2 regions of the Curtobacterium aetherium genome follow, and region 1 is predicted to be linked to the other one. Evidence: riboswitches for the same ligand, from Rfam matches in the RefSeq annotation. Region 1 holds a riboswitch; the other holds the start of a gene.

Region 1 (7,490 bases):
TTCGACCATCCGGCGGCGGTGATGCGCTCGTCGAGGGCGTCGAGGACGGCGACGACGTCCGGGTCGTCGAACGCGGCGTCGACGAGCGCGTGCATCTGGCGCTCGAAGGCCTCGTCCGGTTCGGTCCAGGTCGTGCTGTCACCGGCTTCGCGCGAGGCCTTCTCGGCGTACGCGTGCAGCCGCTCGCGGGATGCCGGTCGGGCGCCGACGATCGCCTGCCAGAGCAGGTTCGCGAAGACGCCGTCCTCGAGCGGCGCGAGACCGTTCAGCCGGTCGAAGACCTCGGTCCACTCGCCACCGAGCTCCGCCAGCACGGCGATCCGCGCCCGGGTGTCCTCGCTGCGCTTGGTGTCGTGCGTGGTCAGGGTCGTCATGGCGGACGGCCAGCTCGCCAGGCGCTCGACCTGTGCGGCGTGGAACTCCGCGGTGGTCGCGGCGAAGACGCTCGGGTCGCCGCCGACCTCGCTGAGGGACGAGAGCCGCGAGGTGCGGTAGAAGGCCGTGTCCTCGACACCCTTCGCCATCACCATCCCGCTGGTCTGCTGCAGTCGGACCGCGGCGGCGTTGTCCGGGTCGCAGAGCGCCGGGGCGATGCGGTCGACCACGTCGGCGAGGTCCGGACGGGACTCCGCCGCGACCTCGAGCGCCTCGATGAGGTGGTGGATGCCCTCGGGCAGGTACGTGCGGTAGACCTCGAAGCTCGCGACGACCTCGGCGACCGCGTCGACGATGCGCTCCTCGGCGAGGGGCTCGCCCACACCCTGCACGCTCGGATCGGTGACGAGCAGACGGGCCAGGCGCCGGACCTCGCTGTTCAGGATGCCGTCGGCGATGCCACGGCGCGTACCGCGGGTCAGGTCCTGCCACGCCACGTGTGCGCCGCGCAGCCGGTCCTCGAGGGCGGCTAGCGGTGCCTCGCCCGCGGGGTCGACGAACACCCGGTCGACGAAGCCGAGCGCGTCGTACCCGGTCGTGCCGTCGACGGGCCACGACGCGGGCAGGAGCTCGCCGGGCTCGAGGATCTTCTCGACGAGCGTGTAGGCGCCACCGGTCAGGTCGGCGAGGTCGTCCAGGTACCCGGCCGGGTCGTACAGCCCGTCCGGGTGGTCGATCCGCAGCCCGTCGACCAGGCCGTCGCGGAACCACGAGCCGATGACGCCGTGGGAGGCCGCGAAGACCTCGGGCTCCTCGACGCGGATGGCCGCGAGGGTGTTCACCGCGAAGAAGCGGCGGTAGTTCAGCTCGGAGTCGGCGCGCTTCCAGTGCACGAACTCGTAGTGCTGGCGTGCGTGCACGGCCTCGACGTCGTCGCCGTCCTGGACGGTGCCGGGAGCGGTCGGGTAGGCGGTCTCACCCACGAGCAGGCGCGGACCGTCGGCCGAGCCGTCGCCGGTTCCGCGGTCGAGCGTGACGCCCTCGAGCAGCCGGTCGTCGAGGACCGGGACGCGGATGCGTCCGTCGCCCGCTGCCCAGTCGACGTCGAAGGCCCACGCGACGGGGGACTCCTGCCCGTGCTCGAGCAGCGACCACCACCACGGGTTCACGGCGGGCGTGGCGACGCCGACGTGGTTCGGCACGACGTCGACCAGGACGCCGAGCCCGACCGCGTGCGCGGCGTCGGCGAGGGCACGGAGTGCGTCGTCCCCACCCCGCTCGGTGTCGACGTGCGTGTGGTCGACGACGTCGTACCCGTGTCCGGAGCCGGGCTCGGCCTGGAGGACGGGGGAGAGGTAGATCCAGTCGGCGCCGAGGTCGCGGACGTAGTCCACGACGTCACGGGCGGCGCTGAGGTCGAAGTCGGCCGTGACCTGCAGACGGTAGGTCGAGGTCGGGTGGCGGCGGGTCATGCGGCACTCCCAGGGGTGTCGGTCTCGGTGGGGTCGGGTGCGTCGCTGACGGGTGCAGCGTCGGTCGTGGGCTCAGCCGCGGAGGCGGAGGAGGCGGCTGCCGGGACGCCGGCGGCACCGGCCGTCCCGGCAGCGCTCGGCGCCGCGGAGGCGGCCGGGTTGGCGGGGGTCGCCGCCGGGTGCTCGGGCTCGCCCTGCTGCGCCGTGTCGACCGGCGTCCGCTGGATCTCGTGCTCCGGCTCGGCGCGCAGGACGATCATCGACCGCGCGGGCACGTCGAGCGGCTCACCGGCCTCGAGCACCTCTTCGCGAGCGCCGGGCTCGGCGGTGTCGATGCGCACCGTCCAACCCGGGGAGTACTCCTCGGGCGGCAGCGTGAAGGTGACGACGCCGTCGTGCGCGTTGAAGTACGTCAGGAAGGCCACGTCGGTGACGCGCTCCCCACGGGCGTCACGGCCGCGGATGCCCTCGCCGTTCAGGTACATGCCGACGCTCTTGCCGAACCCGGAGTCCCACTCCTCGGGCTGCATGGCGTCACCCGCGGGGGTCAGCCACACGACGTCGGGCAGCGGTTCGCCCTCGCCACGGCGGACCGGACGACCGTTGAAGTACCGGGTCCGGCGGAAGGTCGGGTGGTCGTGGCGGAGCTTGACGACGTCGGCGGTGAACTGGATGAGCTCGTCGTCGGCGGTGGCCCAGTCGATCCAGCTGAGCTCGGAGTCCTGCGCGTAGACGTTGTTGTTGCCCTGCTGCGTGCGGCCGAGCTCGTCACCGTGCGCGATCATCGGCACGCCCTGGCTGAGCAGCAGCGTGGCAAGGAAGTTCCGTCGACGCTGCAGCCGGAGCGCGGTGACCTCGGGGTCGTCCGTCGGGCCCTCGACGCCGGAGTTCCACGAGCGATTGTGGCTCTCGCCGTCGTTGTTGTCCTCGCCGTTGGCGTCGTTGTGCTTCTCGTTGTAGGCGACGAGGTCGTGGAGCGTGAAGCCGTCGTGGGCGGTGATGAAGTTGATGCTCGCCTTGGGCGTGCGGCCGTCGTGCTCGTAGAGGTCGGCCGACCCGGAGATGCGTGAGGCGAACTCGCCGAGGGTCGAGGGCTCGCCCCGCCAGAAGTCGCGCACGGTGTCGCGGTACTTGCCGTTCCACTCCGACCACTGCGGGGGGAAGTTGCCGACCTGGTACCCGCCGGGGCCGACGTCCCACGGCTCGGCGATGAGCTTCACCTGCGACACGATCGGGTCCTGTTGCACGAGTTCGAAGAACGCCGACAGACGGTCGACCTCGTAGAACTCGCGGGCCAGGGCGGCGGCGAGGTCGAAGCGGAAGCCGTCGACGTGCATCTCGGTCACCCAGTAGCGGAGCGAGTCCATGATGAGCTGCAGCGAGTGCGGGTGGCCGACGTTGAGCGAGTTCCCGGTGCCCGTGACGTCCATGTAGTACCGCTTGTCGTCGTCCATCAGGCGGTAGTAGGCGGCGTTGTCGATGCCGCGGAACGACAGCGTCGGGCCGAGGTGGTTGCCCTCCGCGGTGTGGTTGTAGACCACGTCGATGACGACCTCGATGCCGGCCCGGTGCAGCTCCCGCACCATCGTCTTGAACTCCTGCACCTGCTGCCCGCCGTCGCCGGACGACGAGTAGTGCGCGTGCGGCGCGAAGAAGCCGATCGTGTTGTAGCCCCAGTAGTTCGACAGCCCCTTGTCCTGCAGGGTCGAGTCGTTCACGAACTGGTGCACCGGCATGAGCTCGAGCGTGGTCACGCCGAGTCGCTTCAGGTGCTCGATGACGGCCGGGTGCGCGACGCCGGCGTAGGTGCCGCGCTGCTCCTCGGGCACGTCGGGGTGCGTCTCGGTGAGGCCCTTCACGTGGGCTTCGTAGATGACGGTCTCGCCGTAGGGGATGCGGGGAGCCCGGTCGCCCTGCCAGTCGAAGAACGGGTTGATCACGACGCCCTTGACCATGTGGGACGCGGAGTCCTCGTCGTTGGTCGAGTCCGGGTCGCCGAACGTGTACGAGAACAGGGACTGGTCCCAGTCGATGTCACCGCTGGTCGCCTTGGCGTACGGGTCGAGCAGCAGCTTGGCGGGGTTCGAGCGCAGCCCGTTGGCCGGGTCGTACGGCGCGTGCACGCGGAACCCGTACTCCTGCCCCGGGCCGACGGTCGGCAGGTACGCGTGCCAGACGTGCGCGTCGACCTCGACGAGGCGGACGCGCTCCTCGGTGCCGTCGGCGTCGAACAGGCAGAGCTCGACCCCTTCGGCGACCTCGCTGAACACGGCGAAGTTGGTGCCGCTGCCGTCGTAGGTCGCGCCGAGCGGGTAGGGGTTGCCGGGCCAGGTGTGCAAACGTGCCTCCAGAAGGGGTGAACTGGGCCAACGTATCGGCGGACCCCTGTGATGTCCGCGCCGCTGGCGCGCCCTGTGGAGGGAGCGCGTGCTCCACAGGCGGACGCGACGGAGGCGGGACCGTTCCTCCACAGGGCGGACCACGGGCGCGACGGGTCGGCCCTTCTCCACAGATCGTCACGAGCGGCCCGACGGCCAGTCCGCGCGGAGTAGCGTCGCCGCCATGACCAACATCGTCACGCAGATCGCAGACAAGGTGCGGCCCGTCGGCGTCGCCTCGAACTACGGCGACCCGGTGGACGTCGGGGACAGCACCCTGATCCCCGTGTCCGTCAACTGGTACGGCTTCGGCGGCGGCTCCGACGCCGACGAGGACGGCGCGGGCGGCGGTGGCGGCGGTGCCGTCTCGCTGCCGGTCGGCGCGTACGTCCGCCGCCCGGGGCAGGACCTCGCGTTCGAGCCGAACCTCATCGCGCTCCTCACCGTCAGCATCCCGGTCATCTGGGTCGGCGGCAAGGTGCTCGTCAAGCTGGTGCGCGCGCTCAAGAAGTGACCGCCTGACCGGGACGGAGGCCCGTGGTCACGTGACCACGCGCCTACGGTCCGGTGGGTACACTGCTGGGACACACACGGGAGTCCGCCAGAGCGGGCTGAGAGGGAGCGAACCGCGCTCCGACCGTCGAACCTGATCCGGATCATGCCGGCGCAGGGAGGAGTCATCGCGATGTCCACTGGCACACCCATCGTCACGCCCACCGGACGGCCCACCGCCAAGCGCTCACTGCGCTGGCGCGTCGTCGACATCGTCGTCGCCGCGGTCCTCGCCGTCGCGGTCGGCGTCGTCTTCAAGCTCTGGGACTTCGCCTACGAGCCGATCGGCGCGGGGCTCGGTCTCGTCCTGCCCGGGTCGCAGGCCCTGGTCGGCGGGGTCTGGCTGCTCGCCGGGCCGCTCGTCGCGATCGTCGTCCGCAAGCCGGGTGCCGCACTGTTCGGCGAGATCGTCGCCGCGTCGGTCGAGGCCATGCTCGGCACCCAGTGGGGCTGGGGCACTCTGTTGTCCGGGCTCGTCCAGGGCATCGGCGCTGAGATCGTCTTCGCGATCTTCCTGTACAGCGTCTGGCGTCTGCCGGTCGTCATGCTCGCCGGCGCTGCCACCGGGCTCGCACTCGGCCTGAACGACGCCTTCCGGTACTACGCCGGCGCGACCGCCTCCTTCCAGGTCGTCTACGTCATCTGCGCGATCGTCTCGGGGGTCGTCATCTCCGGCCTCGGGTCGTGGCTGCTCGTCCGCGCACTCGCCCGCACCGGTGTCCTCTCGTCGTTCGCGGCCGGACGGGAGCAGGGGCGCCGGCCACGAGCCTCCGCAGCGTGACGACCGTCCCCGCACGGATCGCCTTCTCCGGCTGGGGCTGGCGCTACCCGGAGCGGCACGCCTGGGCCGTCCGCGGGGTCGACCTCGTCGTCGGCCCCGGGGAGCGGGTCGCGGTCGTCGGTCCCTCGGGCGCCGGCAAGTCGACCCTGCTGCGGGCCGCCGCCGGGGTGCTCGCCGACGACCCGGACGACGCGGACGACACCGCGGCGGCGGTCGAGGGCACGGTCCTCGTCGACGAAGCCGAACCGCGCACCGTCCGCGGCCGGGTCGGCCTCGTCATGCAGGACCCCGAGGCGCACACCGTCATGTCACGCCTCGGGGACGACGTGGCCTTCGGGTGCGAGAACACCGGCGTCCCGCGAGCGGAGATCTGGCCGCGGGTGCAGCACGCGCTCGACGTGGTCGGGCTCGACCTGCCGCTCGACCGTTCCACCTCCCGACTGTCGGGCGGCCAGCGGCAGCGGCTCGCCCTCGCCGGGGTGCTGGCGATGCGTCCGGGGGCGCTCGTCCTCGACGAACCGTGCGCGAACCTCGACCCCGACGGCGTGTCCCAGGTGCACGACGCCGTCCGGGCACTGCTCGACGACACGGGTGCGACGCTCCTCGTCGTGGAGCACCGCATCGGCACCTGGTTGGACCTGGTCGACCGTCTCGTGCTCCTCGAGCCCGGGGGCGGCGTCGTCGCCGACGGGACGCCGACCGACGTCCTCGCCCAGCACGGGGACGCCCTCGCCCGCGGCGGCGTCTGGCTGCCCGGAGCGGCACCCGGCCGGGGAACCGCCCGCCGGGGAGCCGCCGACAGCGGACCCGCCCCCAGCGGAGCAGCCGGCAGCGGACCCGCCCCCAGCGGAGCAGCTGGCAGCGGACCCGCCCTCCATCGCCCGACCGCTCCCGGCCCGACCGCTCCCCGTCAGCCCGCTTCCCGTCCGCCCGAGCAGACCGCCGCCGAGGGTGCACCCGACACGGCCCTGCTCCACGCCCGGGGTCTCGCGACCTCTCGGGGCCGGCACCGTTCCGTCGGCCACGGCATCGACCTCGACGTGCAGAGCGGTCGCGTCCTCGCGGTCACCGGACCGAACGGGGTCGGCAAGAGCACGCTGGGGCTCACCCTGGCCGGACTGCTCCGTCCCGGCGGCGGGGTCCTCGAGGCCACACCGACGCTGGCCGGGGCGCTCGGCACCGCCCCGCTCGGCTGGTCGAGTCGCGAGCTCGCGGCCCGCATCGGCACCGTCTTCCAGGACCCGGAGCACCAGTTCATCGCCCGGTCCGTCCGCGAGGAGATCGCCGCCGGGCCGACCGCACTCGGGTTCCCCGAGGACGACGTCGCCGCACGCGTCACCGAGGTCCTCGACGCCTTCGCCCTCGACCACCTCGCCGACGCCAACCCGTTCACGCTCTCCGGCGGTGAGCAGCGCCGGCTGGCGATCGGCGCGGTGATCGCCGCGCGGCCGCCCGTCCTCGTGCTCGACGAGCCGACCTCCGGGCAGGACCGCGCGACGTGGGGCGCCGTCGTCGAGCGACTCGGCGCCCTCGCCGACGACGGCACCGCGCTCGTCGTCATCACACACGACCAGGACCTCGTCCGCGCGCTCGACGCCGACGAGGTCGTCCTCGCCGTTGACGGCGCCACGCGCGTCGAGCGCCCCACGCCCGACCCGACTCCGACGCCGGCCGCAGCTCCGGCTCCGACGCCGGCACCGGCGCCGGCGCCGGCGGGGGAGCCACGGTGACCGCCCCGACGACGGACGCGGTCGGTCGGGCCGGAGCCGAGCCTCCCGTCCGACCCCGCCGCGGCATCGACGGCGTCCAGCCGGTCGCCGCGCTCCTCGGGGTCATCGCGCTCGGCATCGTCCTGGTGCTCAGCCTGGACCTCGTGTCCGCGACCGTGGCCCTGCTGCTCGAACTCGCCCTGCTACCGCTGCTCCGCATCCC
Region 2 (7,490 bases), 360 kb from region 1:
GCGGCTCCGACGCTGCCGACTCCGGGGCGGCGTCGGCGTCGGCGTCGGCGTCAGCGTCGGCGTCGGCGTCGGGGGTACGGGTCACGCCTCCCGAGGGTACGGGGCAGCACGCCCGTCTAGGGTGGCGGGATGGACAAGGCCCGGGTGGACAGCTGGATCTGGGCGGTCCGGATCACCAAGACCCGGTCCGCCGCGACGACAGCGTGCAAGGCCGGGCACGTCCGCGTGAACGGCGAGCGGGCAAAGCCGTCGCAGCCCGTCGGTCCCGGTGACGAGGTCCGCGTGCGGCAGTCCGGCTTCGACCGGATCGTCGTCGTGAAGAGCATCATCCTCAAGCGCGTCGGGGCGACCGAGGCCGCGAAGCACCTCGAGGACCGGACGCCCCCGCGCCTCCCCCGCGAGGAGGCCGGCTTCGTCCCGATCCGCGAGCGTGGCGCGGGACGTCCGAGCAAGCGGGAGCGTCGCGACCTCGAGAAGCTCCGCGGCTACTGACCCGACCGTGACGGCCCCGGCAGCCCGGGTCAGACGAAGCGGACGGTCTGCTGCAGGCGGTCCCGGATCGCGAACACGTCGACCGAGCCCTCGGGTGACCAGGAGCCGGACAGCACCTGCCCGAGTGCACCGCGTCGGACGATGAAGGCCGTCGGCTTCCTCGGCGTGCCGATGAGCTCGGCGTCCTCGTCGACGGCGGAGTCCGGCACGACGAGCAGCCGTCCCGTGAAGCGCACCCGCGTCTGCTTCTGCACGGCACGGGCGGCGCGGACGAGTTCCTTGACGGGACGTTCGCCCGGCGCGAGGGTCTCGCCGACGACCTCGCCGTGCTCCACGTGCACCGGACCGCCCCAGTCGATGGACTCGACCGCCCACAGCCCGGTCGTGGTGAGGACGGCGTGGTCGAGCTTGCCCTCGGCACCGGCGTCGAGGTCGTGCCACACGGTCACCCCGATGCCCATGTCCGCGATGATCGCCGCGGTCGCTTCCTCGGCCAGCGCCTCGCCGAGCAGCCGCCGGACGTGCCGGGGTGCCGAGCGGACGAGGACGGGGTCGTAGGGGTCCTCGACGGGGTCGCCGAGTCCGACCCACTCGCGTTCCGCGGCGAGGAAGACCTCGCGGGACCGGCCGCCCGGGTGGCCGTGGGAGCGGGCACGGGGGCGGGAGTCGCGCCGGGCCGTCGGGGGCGCGTAGTCGTCGCGGCCGGACCCGGACCGCCAGGCGGCGGAGCCGGTCGGGGCGGACGACGACGACCCGGGTCGGGCGGCTCCCGTGTCGTAGGCGCGGCGGGCGGCGGGCGTCCCGATGCGTTCCCAGGCGAGCTGCACGCGGCGGAAGCGCTGGGCGTCACCGCCGAGGTCGGGGTGGCTCTCGCGGGCGGCACGGCGGTAGGCGCGGCGGAGGGTCTCGTCGTCGGCGGTCGCGGGGACGCCGAGGACCTCGTACGGGGTGGCGTCGGCCGGGCTGTCGGTCATGGCCGGGTGAACGCTACCGGATGCCGGGTCCACACCCGCCGCGAGCGCGCTGGACGCCCGCTGGGCAGCGGCAGCGCCGGGTGCGTCCCCGTGCCCGGGTCCACGCCGGGGTCCGGCCGCCGGGACCGGCGCTCGGGTCCGGCGCCCGGTTCCGACGCCCGGTTCCGACGCCCGGGTCCGGCGCCCGGGTCCGGACGGTCAGCGGAGGGCGGTGGCGATGTCCTCGGCGTGCTGCTCGATCCAGCCGACGTCCGCCCGGTACAGGTCGGCGTGCCCGTGCGCCAGGTCGCTGACGAACTTGGGGTTGCCAGCCGCGGCCTCGGTCTCGATCGTCGTCACGAGCGCGACGAGCCCGGCCGTGATCGTGTCGACGAGGACCGCACGGGACCGGTCGTCGAGACCGTACGCGCGGCAGAACTCGGCGGCGCGGGCGAGCCGGTCGTCGAGCGACGGCACGGGTGCGCCCTCGTCGGTGCCGGTCGTGAACGGTGCGAACCGGTACACGGCGCTGGCGACGTCCCAGACGCGCGGCCCCGGGTGGGCGGTGTCGAAGTCGATGACCCCGACGGCGGCGATGCCGTCGTAGACCACGTTGTACGGGGCGAAGTCGCCGTGCACGATCGTCTCGGTCGGCACCCGGACGGCCTGTGACCAGACGTCGACGGTGTCGTCGCGCGGGAAGCTCGTGGCCGCGTCGTGCATCTGACGGAGCAGGCGGGCGGTCGTGACGAGGGCGGCCTCGCTTGCGACGTCCTCGGTCCAGGGGTACTCCCCCGCGACACCGGGGACGAAGGTCACGGTCTCGAGCGCGTCCCCGAGGGCGATCGGCGCCGGGGCCGCGACGAACCCCTGCTCGTGCAGGTGCGTCAGCAACCGGTGCACCGTGGGGGTCCACGGTCCGGCCGGGCGGTGCACCCGGTCGTCGGCCTTGGTGATCCGTTCCATGGGGAACCTCCTGAACGTCATCGTCGACGTGAGCGCCACTGTAGCGCCGACACCCCACGCCGCGCCGGAGGTGCCGTCGGCCGTCCGGTGCGCGCGCCGGCGGCCGTCCGGTCTGCGCGCTCCCGACCGTGCGGTGCGCTCCGCAGACCGTCGGGTGTGTTCCGCCGACCGCCGTGCAGTGCGCACGCGGACCGTGGCACCGGCGCTCGGTGTGCCGTGTCAGTCGGGCAGGAGCTCCCGGAGCCAGGACGGGCCACGCACCTGGGCGCCGACCGCGGTCACGCGCTCGCGCAGCCCGCGATCAGCCGTCACGACGACGACCGGCCCGTCACCCGCGGCCACGGCGGCACCCGCCGCCTCGACGATCGCGTCGTCGCCGGAGCCGGCTGCGTGCGCAACGGTGACGGCGGGGGTTCCCGGCCGCGCGTCGGCGGCGACCGGTCCCACGGTGGCGCTGCGGGCCTCCCCCTCGAGCACGACGGTCCACCGAGGCCACCAGGCGGCCGACGGCAGGTCGAGCGCGTCCGCCGGGACGCCGGCGGCGGCGAGCGCCGTCGCCTGGGCGACGAGGCGCGAGGCGGCGCCGGCGCGGTCCTTCCACCACCCGTCGGGGACGCTGCCGACGACGTTCGCGGCGTCGACGACCACGTGCGGGGTGCGGTCGAGGGTGGCGCGGAGCGCGGGCCACGAGTCGCCGAACCCCGGGTGCAGGGGCAGGGTCTCGACGTCGGCCACGGGGACCCAGGACAGGGCGAGGCTCTCCCGGTCGGCGACGACGGGTTCGAACGGTCGGGAGGCGCGCCCCACGACGGTCGTGTAGGTCCAGAACCCGAGGTCGAGCACGGCGGTGTGGCGGAGGTCGACGCCGTCCTCGGGGACCCCGGCCTCCTCGGCGGACTCGCGGAGGGCGGCCGTCACGGGGTCCTCGTGCTGGTGTCGGGCACCGCCGGGGATGCCCCAGGTCCCGCCGTGGTGACTCCACTCGACGCGGTGCTGCAGGAGGACGCGGCCGTGCCCGTCGTCGATGAGGAGCCCGGCGGCGCCGAAGCGGCCCCACGCCTTGGTGCCGTCGTCGCCGTACGCCCAGGCGTCGCCCGGGTCGCGGGGTCCGGCAGGGGGTCCGGGTGGCGGTCCCGGCGGGGTCGCGGTCCGTCGTTCGTCGTCCACGGTCCCACCCTTCCACAAACGTCCTGCCGGTGGCCCTGGACGGCGGCGTGGATGCGTGTACGGTGTCGTCCGAGACACGGGGTGCCGCATCCGAGCGGCTGAGATCACACCCGTCGAACCTGCTCGAGCTCGTACTCGCGAAGGGATCGTCCATGGAGAACGCCGCGCCCACCACCGACTGGGCCGACCGCACCGCCGACCTGCTGGAGGCCGTCCGCACCCGGGCGCCGCTGGTGCAGTGCATCACCAACACGGTGGTGCAGAACGTCACCGCGAACGTGCTGCTCGCACTCGGGGCGTCGGCCGCGATGGTCGACGTGCCGACCGAGGCGGGGCCGTTCGCCGGCGTCGCCGACGGGCTGCTCGTGAACACCGGTACCCCGCACGCCGAGCCGCTGGCCGCGTCGCTCGAGGCCGCCGCCGCCGCGGTCGTCGCCGGCACGCCGTGGGTCCTGGACCCGGTGGCGGTCGGGTCGCTGCCGGTGCGGACGGCGCTGGCGCGGGACCTGCTGGCGCTGCGCCCGACGGTGCTGCGCGGGAACGCGTCCGAGGTCCTCGCGGTCCTCGGCGCCTCGGCGGGTGGTCGGGGCGTGGACAGCACGGTCGGCACCGAGGACGCGCGGGACGCCGCCGTGGCCGCGGTCCGGGCCGACGCGGTGGCCGCCGTCGCGGTGTCGGGAGCGGTCGACCTGCTCGTCGCGCCGGACGGTGCGGTCCGGGTGGCGAACGGGACGGGTCTGCTCACCCGGATCACGGGTGGCGGGTGCGCCCTGGGTGCGGTGGTCGCCGCCTTCGCGGCGGTGGCACCCGGTCGTCCGCTCGACGCGGCGGTCGCCGCGACGGCGGTGCACACGATCGCGGCGGAGCTGGCCGCGCGGGACGCCGGTGGGCCGGGGACGTTCCAGCCGCTGTTCCTGGACCGGCTCGCGTCGCTGACGCCGGAGGACGTCGTCCGGGAGGCCCGGATCACCACCGACACGGCGGCTGCGGCGGGCACGACGGGCGGGGCCGCGTCGTGACGACGGCGCCGTCCACGTGGGACGCGGTCGACCGCCCGGCAGCGACGGCGCTCGGCGTCTACCTGGTCACCGACACCGCACAGGCCGAGCGGCACGGGCACGGGGTGCTCGGCGTCGTCCGGGCGGCGGTCGCGGCCGGGGTCCGGATCGTGCAGGTGCGGGACAAGACCGCCTCGGCACGGGACCTGCTCGCGCTGACGGCGGCCGTCGCGGACGCCGTCGGCGACCGGGCGCTGGTGGTCGTCGACGACCGGCTCGACGTCGCCCTGGCCGCCCGGTCCGCCGGGCACCGGATCGCCGGCGTGCACCTGGGCCAGTCGGACGTCCCGGCGAGCGCCGCCCGTGCGCTGCTCGGCCCAGACGCGCACGTCGGGTTGACGGCGAACACCACCCGGCACCTGGTCGAGGTCGCCGCCATGCCGCGCGGCACCGTCGACCTGCTCGGGGTGGGGGTGGTGCACCCCACGTCGACGAAGCCGGACCACCCGCCGGCGCTCGGGGTCGCGGGCTTCGGGCGGCTCGCGGCGACGACGAGCGTGCCGTGCGTGGGGATCGGCGGGGTCGGCCTGGACGACGTCGGACCGCTGCGGCAGGCGGGGGCCGCCGGGGTGGCGATCGTGTCGGGCATCTGCGCGGCACCGGACCCGGGTGCCGCGGCGGCGGCGTACGTCGCGGCCTGGGACGGAGCGGGACGGTGACCGGGCCGACGACGACGGCGTCGGGCGCGGCTGCAGGAGCGGCAACGGCGCCGGCGGTGCTGCAGGTGCTGCAGGTGCCGCGGGTGCTCAGCATCGCGGGCACGGACCCGACCGGCGGCGCGGGCGTCCAGGCGGACCTCAAGGCGATCGCCGCGCAGGACGGCTACGGCATGGCGGTGGTCACGGCCCTCGTCGCGCAGAACACCCGCGGCGTCCGGTCCGTGCACGTCCCCGACGCGGCCTTCCTCCGCGAGCAGCTCGACGCGGTGTCCGACGACGTGACGATCGACGCCGTGAAGACCGGCATGCTCGGCACCGCCGAGGTCGTCCGCGTGGTCGTCGACTGGCTGCGGGAGCACCGGCCCGAACGGGTCGTCGTCGACCCCGTGATGGTGGCGACCAGCGGCGACCGGCTGCTCGACGCCGACGGCGGGGCCGCGATGGTCGACCTCGTCGCCCTGGCGGACCTCGTCACCCCGAACCGCGACGAACTGCGGGTGCTCGCCGAGCTGGCCGGCTCCTCCGCGACCGACCCGCTCGACGCCGCCCGGGCCGTCGCGCGGCACTTCGACGTCCGCGTCCTGGCGAAGGGCGGCCACGACGGCGGTCCGACCTCGGACGACGCCCTCGTTGCCCCGGACGGGAGCGTCCGCGTGTTCACCGGCCCCCGGATCCCCACCGGGAACACCCACGGCACCGGCTGCTCCCTGTCGAGTGCGATCGCGACCCTCGTGGCCCGGCACGGCGACTGGGAGCTCGCCGTCGGTGCGGCGAAGACCTGGCTGACCGCGGCCCTGCGGGGAGCGGACGCCCTCGAGGTCGGGCAGGGCCAGGGACCCGTCGACCACAACGCCGCCGTCCGTGCAGCGCTCCCGACACCCCGGCTCACCGACCTGTGGTGGGACGACGCGACCGAGGTCCTCGAGGAGACCCTGGCGTGCTCGTTCCTGCGCGGACTCGCCGACGGCACCCTCGACCCCGAGGTGTTCGCCGGGTACCTCGCGCAGGACGTGCACTACCTCCGCGCGTACGAGCAGCACCTCGCCGCCGTCGCTGCCGGGTCACCGGGCGACGCGGCCGCGTTCTGGACCACCGCGAGCGAAGGCTGCGCCGCCGAGGCCCGCGACCTGCACCACCGCCGGCTCGCCGGGTCGCACGCCGACGACCCCGTGCACCCGGTCTGCGCCGGGTACCTCGCGCACCTGGCCGCCGCGGCCCGGGAGCACACCGCGACGGGCGACGTGTCCGTGCTCACCGCCGCCGTGCTGCCCTGCTTCCGCGTCTACGCGTGGGTCGGGGACCGGCTGGGCACCGCTCCGGTCGGGCACCCGTTCGCGGACTGGATCACGGCGTACGGGGACCCGGGGTTCGCGGCCTCGAGCGCGCGGGCGACGGAGCTCGTGGAGGAGCTGGCGCGGCGGGCCGACCCCGGGCTGCGGGGACGGATGGCACGCGCCTTCCGGGAGTCGGTCGCGCAGGAGCTCGCGTTCTTCCGGATGCCGGAGGCGTTCGCGACGGAGCCGGAGGACCGACCGACGGCGGTCTGACGGCGGTGGGGCGCGCCTCCCGGCCAGGAAGGCCCCCGGTCAGGCCGGGGCCCTCCGGTCAGACCAGGCCCCTCGGTCTGGCCGGGGCGCGCTCGTCAGGCCGGGGTGGAGGGGACGACGCGCACGTCGTCGGCACCCGGCGCGCGCCGGACGAGGGACACCCGGAGGTCGGCGCCGTCCAGCGTGCACCGCATCCAGGTGTGGTCCGGCTGTCGGCGTCGGTCCGTCGGCGAGCCGGGGTTGAGCAGCCGCATGCCGTTCGCCGCGGTCGAGTCCCACGGGATGTGCGAGTGACCGAAGACGAGCACGTCGACGTCCGGGTGGTCGAGCACCGCACGCCGTTCCCGACCCGTGGCCGCACCGGTCTCGTGGACGACCGCGAAGCGCAGGTCCTCGACGCGGCGGGTGGCGACGAGCGGGAGGCGGTCCTCGAACCCGTGGTCGTTGTTGCCCCGCACGGCCAGCAGGTCCCGCGACCGCTCCTGCAGGAGGTCCACCGTGGCCAGGTCCACCCAGTCGCCGGCGTGCACCACGAGGTCGGCGGACGTGATGTCTGCCCACAGCTCGGGCGGCAGGTCCTTCGCCCGCTTGGGCAGGTGCGTGTCGGACAGGAGGACGAGCGAGGTGGTCACGGCTCGGTCGGCTCCG

What was found. Region 1 has a riboswitch for thiamine pyrophosphate ahead of KM842_RS08535 (ECF transporter S component). Riboswitches for the same ligand answer to the same signal wherever they lie in the genome.
Region 2: another riboswitch for thiamine pyrophosphate. It lies ahead of thiM (hydroxyethylthiazole kinase); the one in region 1 lies ahead of KM842_RS08535 (ECF transporter S component).

Annotation. Positions count from the first base shown of each region.
Region 1 covers NZ_CP076544.1:1,867,929-1,875,418, reverse strand. Annotated here, with positions in the region: gene treY (malto-oligosyltrehalose synthase) at 1-1,847, opposite strand, end outside; gene glgX (glycogen debranching protein GlgX) at 1,844-4,186, opposite strand; gene KM842_RS08540 (hypothetical protein) at 4,410-4,739, shown strand; TPP riboswitch at 4,806-4,916, shown strand; gene KM842_RS08535 (ECF transporter S component) at 4,911-5,558, shown strand; gene KM842_RS08530 (ABC transporter ATP-binding protein) at 5,555-7,288, shown strand; gene KM842_RS08525 (energy-coupling factor transporter transmembrane component T family protein) at 7,285-7,490, shown strand, end outside.
Region 2 covers NZ_CP076544.1:1,507,909-1,515,398, forward strand. Annotated here, with positions in the region: gene KM842_RS06900 (hypothetical protein) at 1-85, opposite strand, end outside; gene KM842_RS06905 (RNA-binding S4 domain-containing protein) at 130-492, shown strand; gene KM842_RS06910 (J domain-containing protein) at 522-1,466, opposite strand; gene KM842_RS06915 (phosphotransferase enzyme family protein) at 1,665-2,411, opposite strand; gene KM842_RS06920 (NUDIX domain-containing protein) at 2,631-3,578, opposite strand; TPP riboswitch at 3,646-3,742, shown strand; gene thiM (hydroxyethylthiazole kinase) at 3,731-4,597, shown strand; gene thiE (thiamine phosphate synthase) at 4,594-5,295, shown strand; gene thiD (bifunctional hydroxymethylpyrimidine kinase/phosphomethylpyrimidine kinase) at 5,292-6,842, shown strand; gene KM842_RS06940 (metallophosphoesterase family protein) at 6,938-7,474, opposite strand; gene KM842_RS06945 (MarR family winged helix-turn-helix transcriptional regulator) at 7,471-7,490, opposite strand, start outside.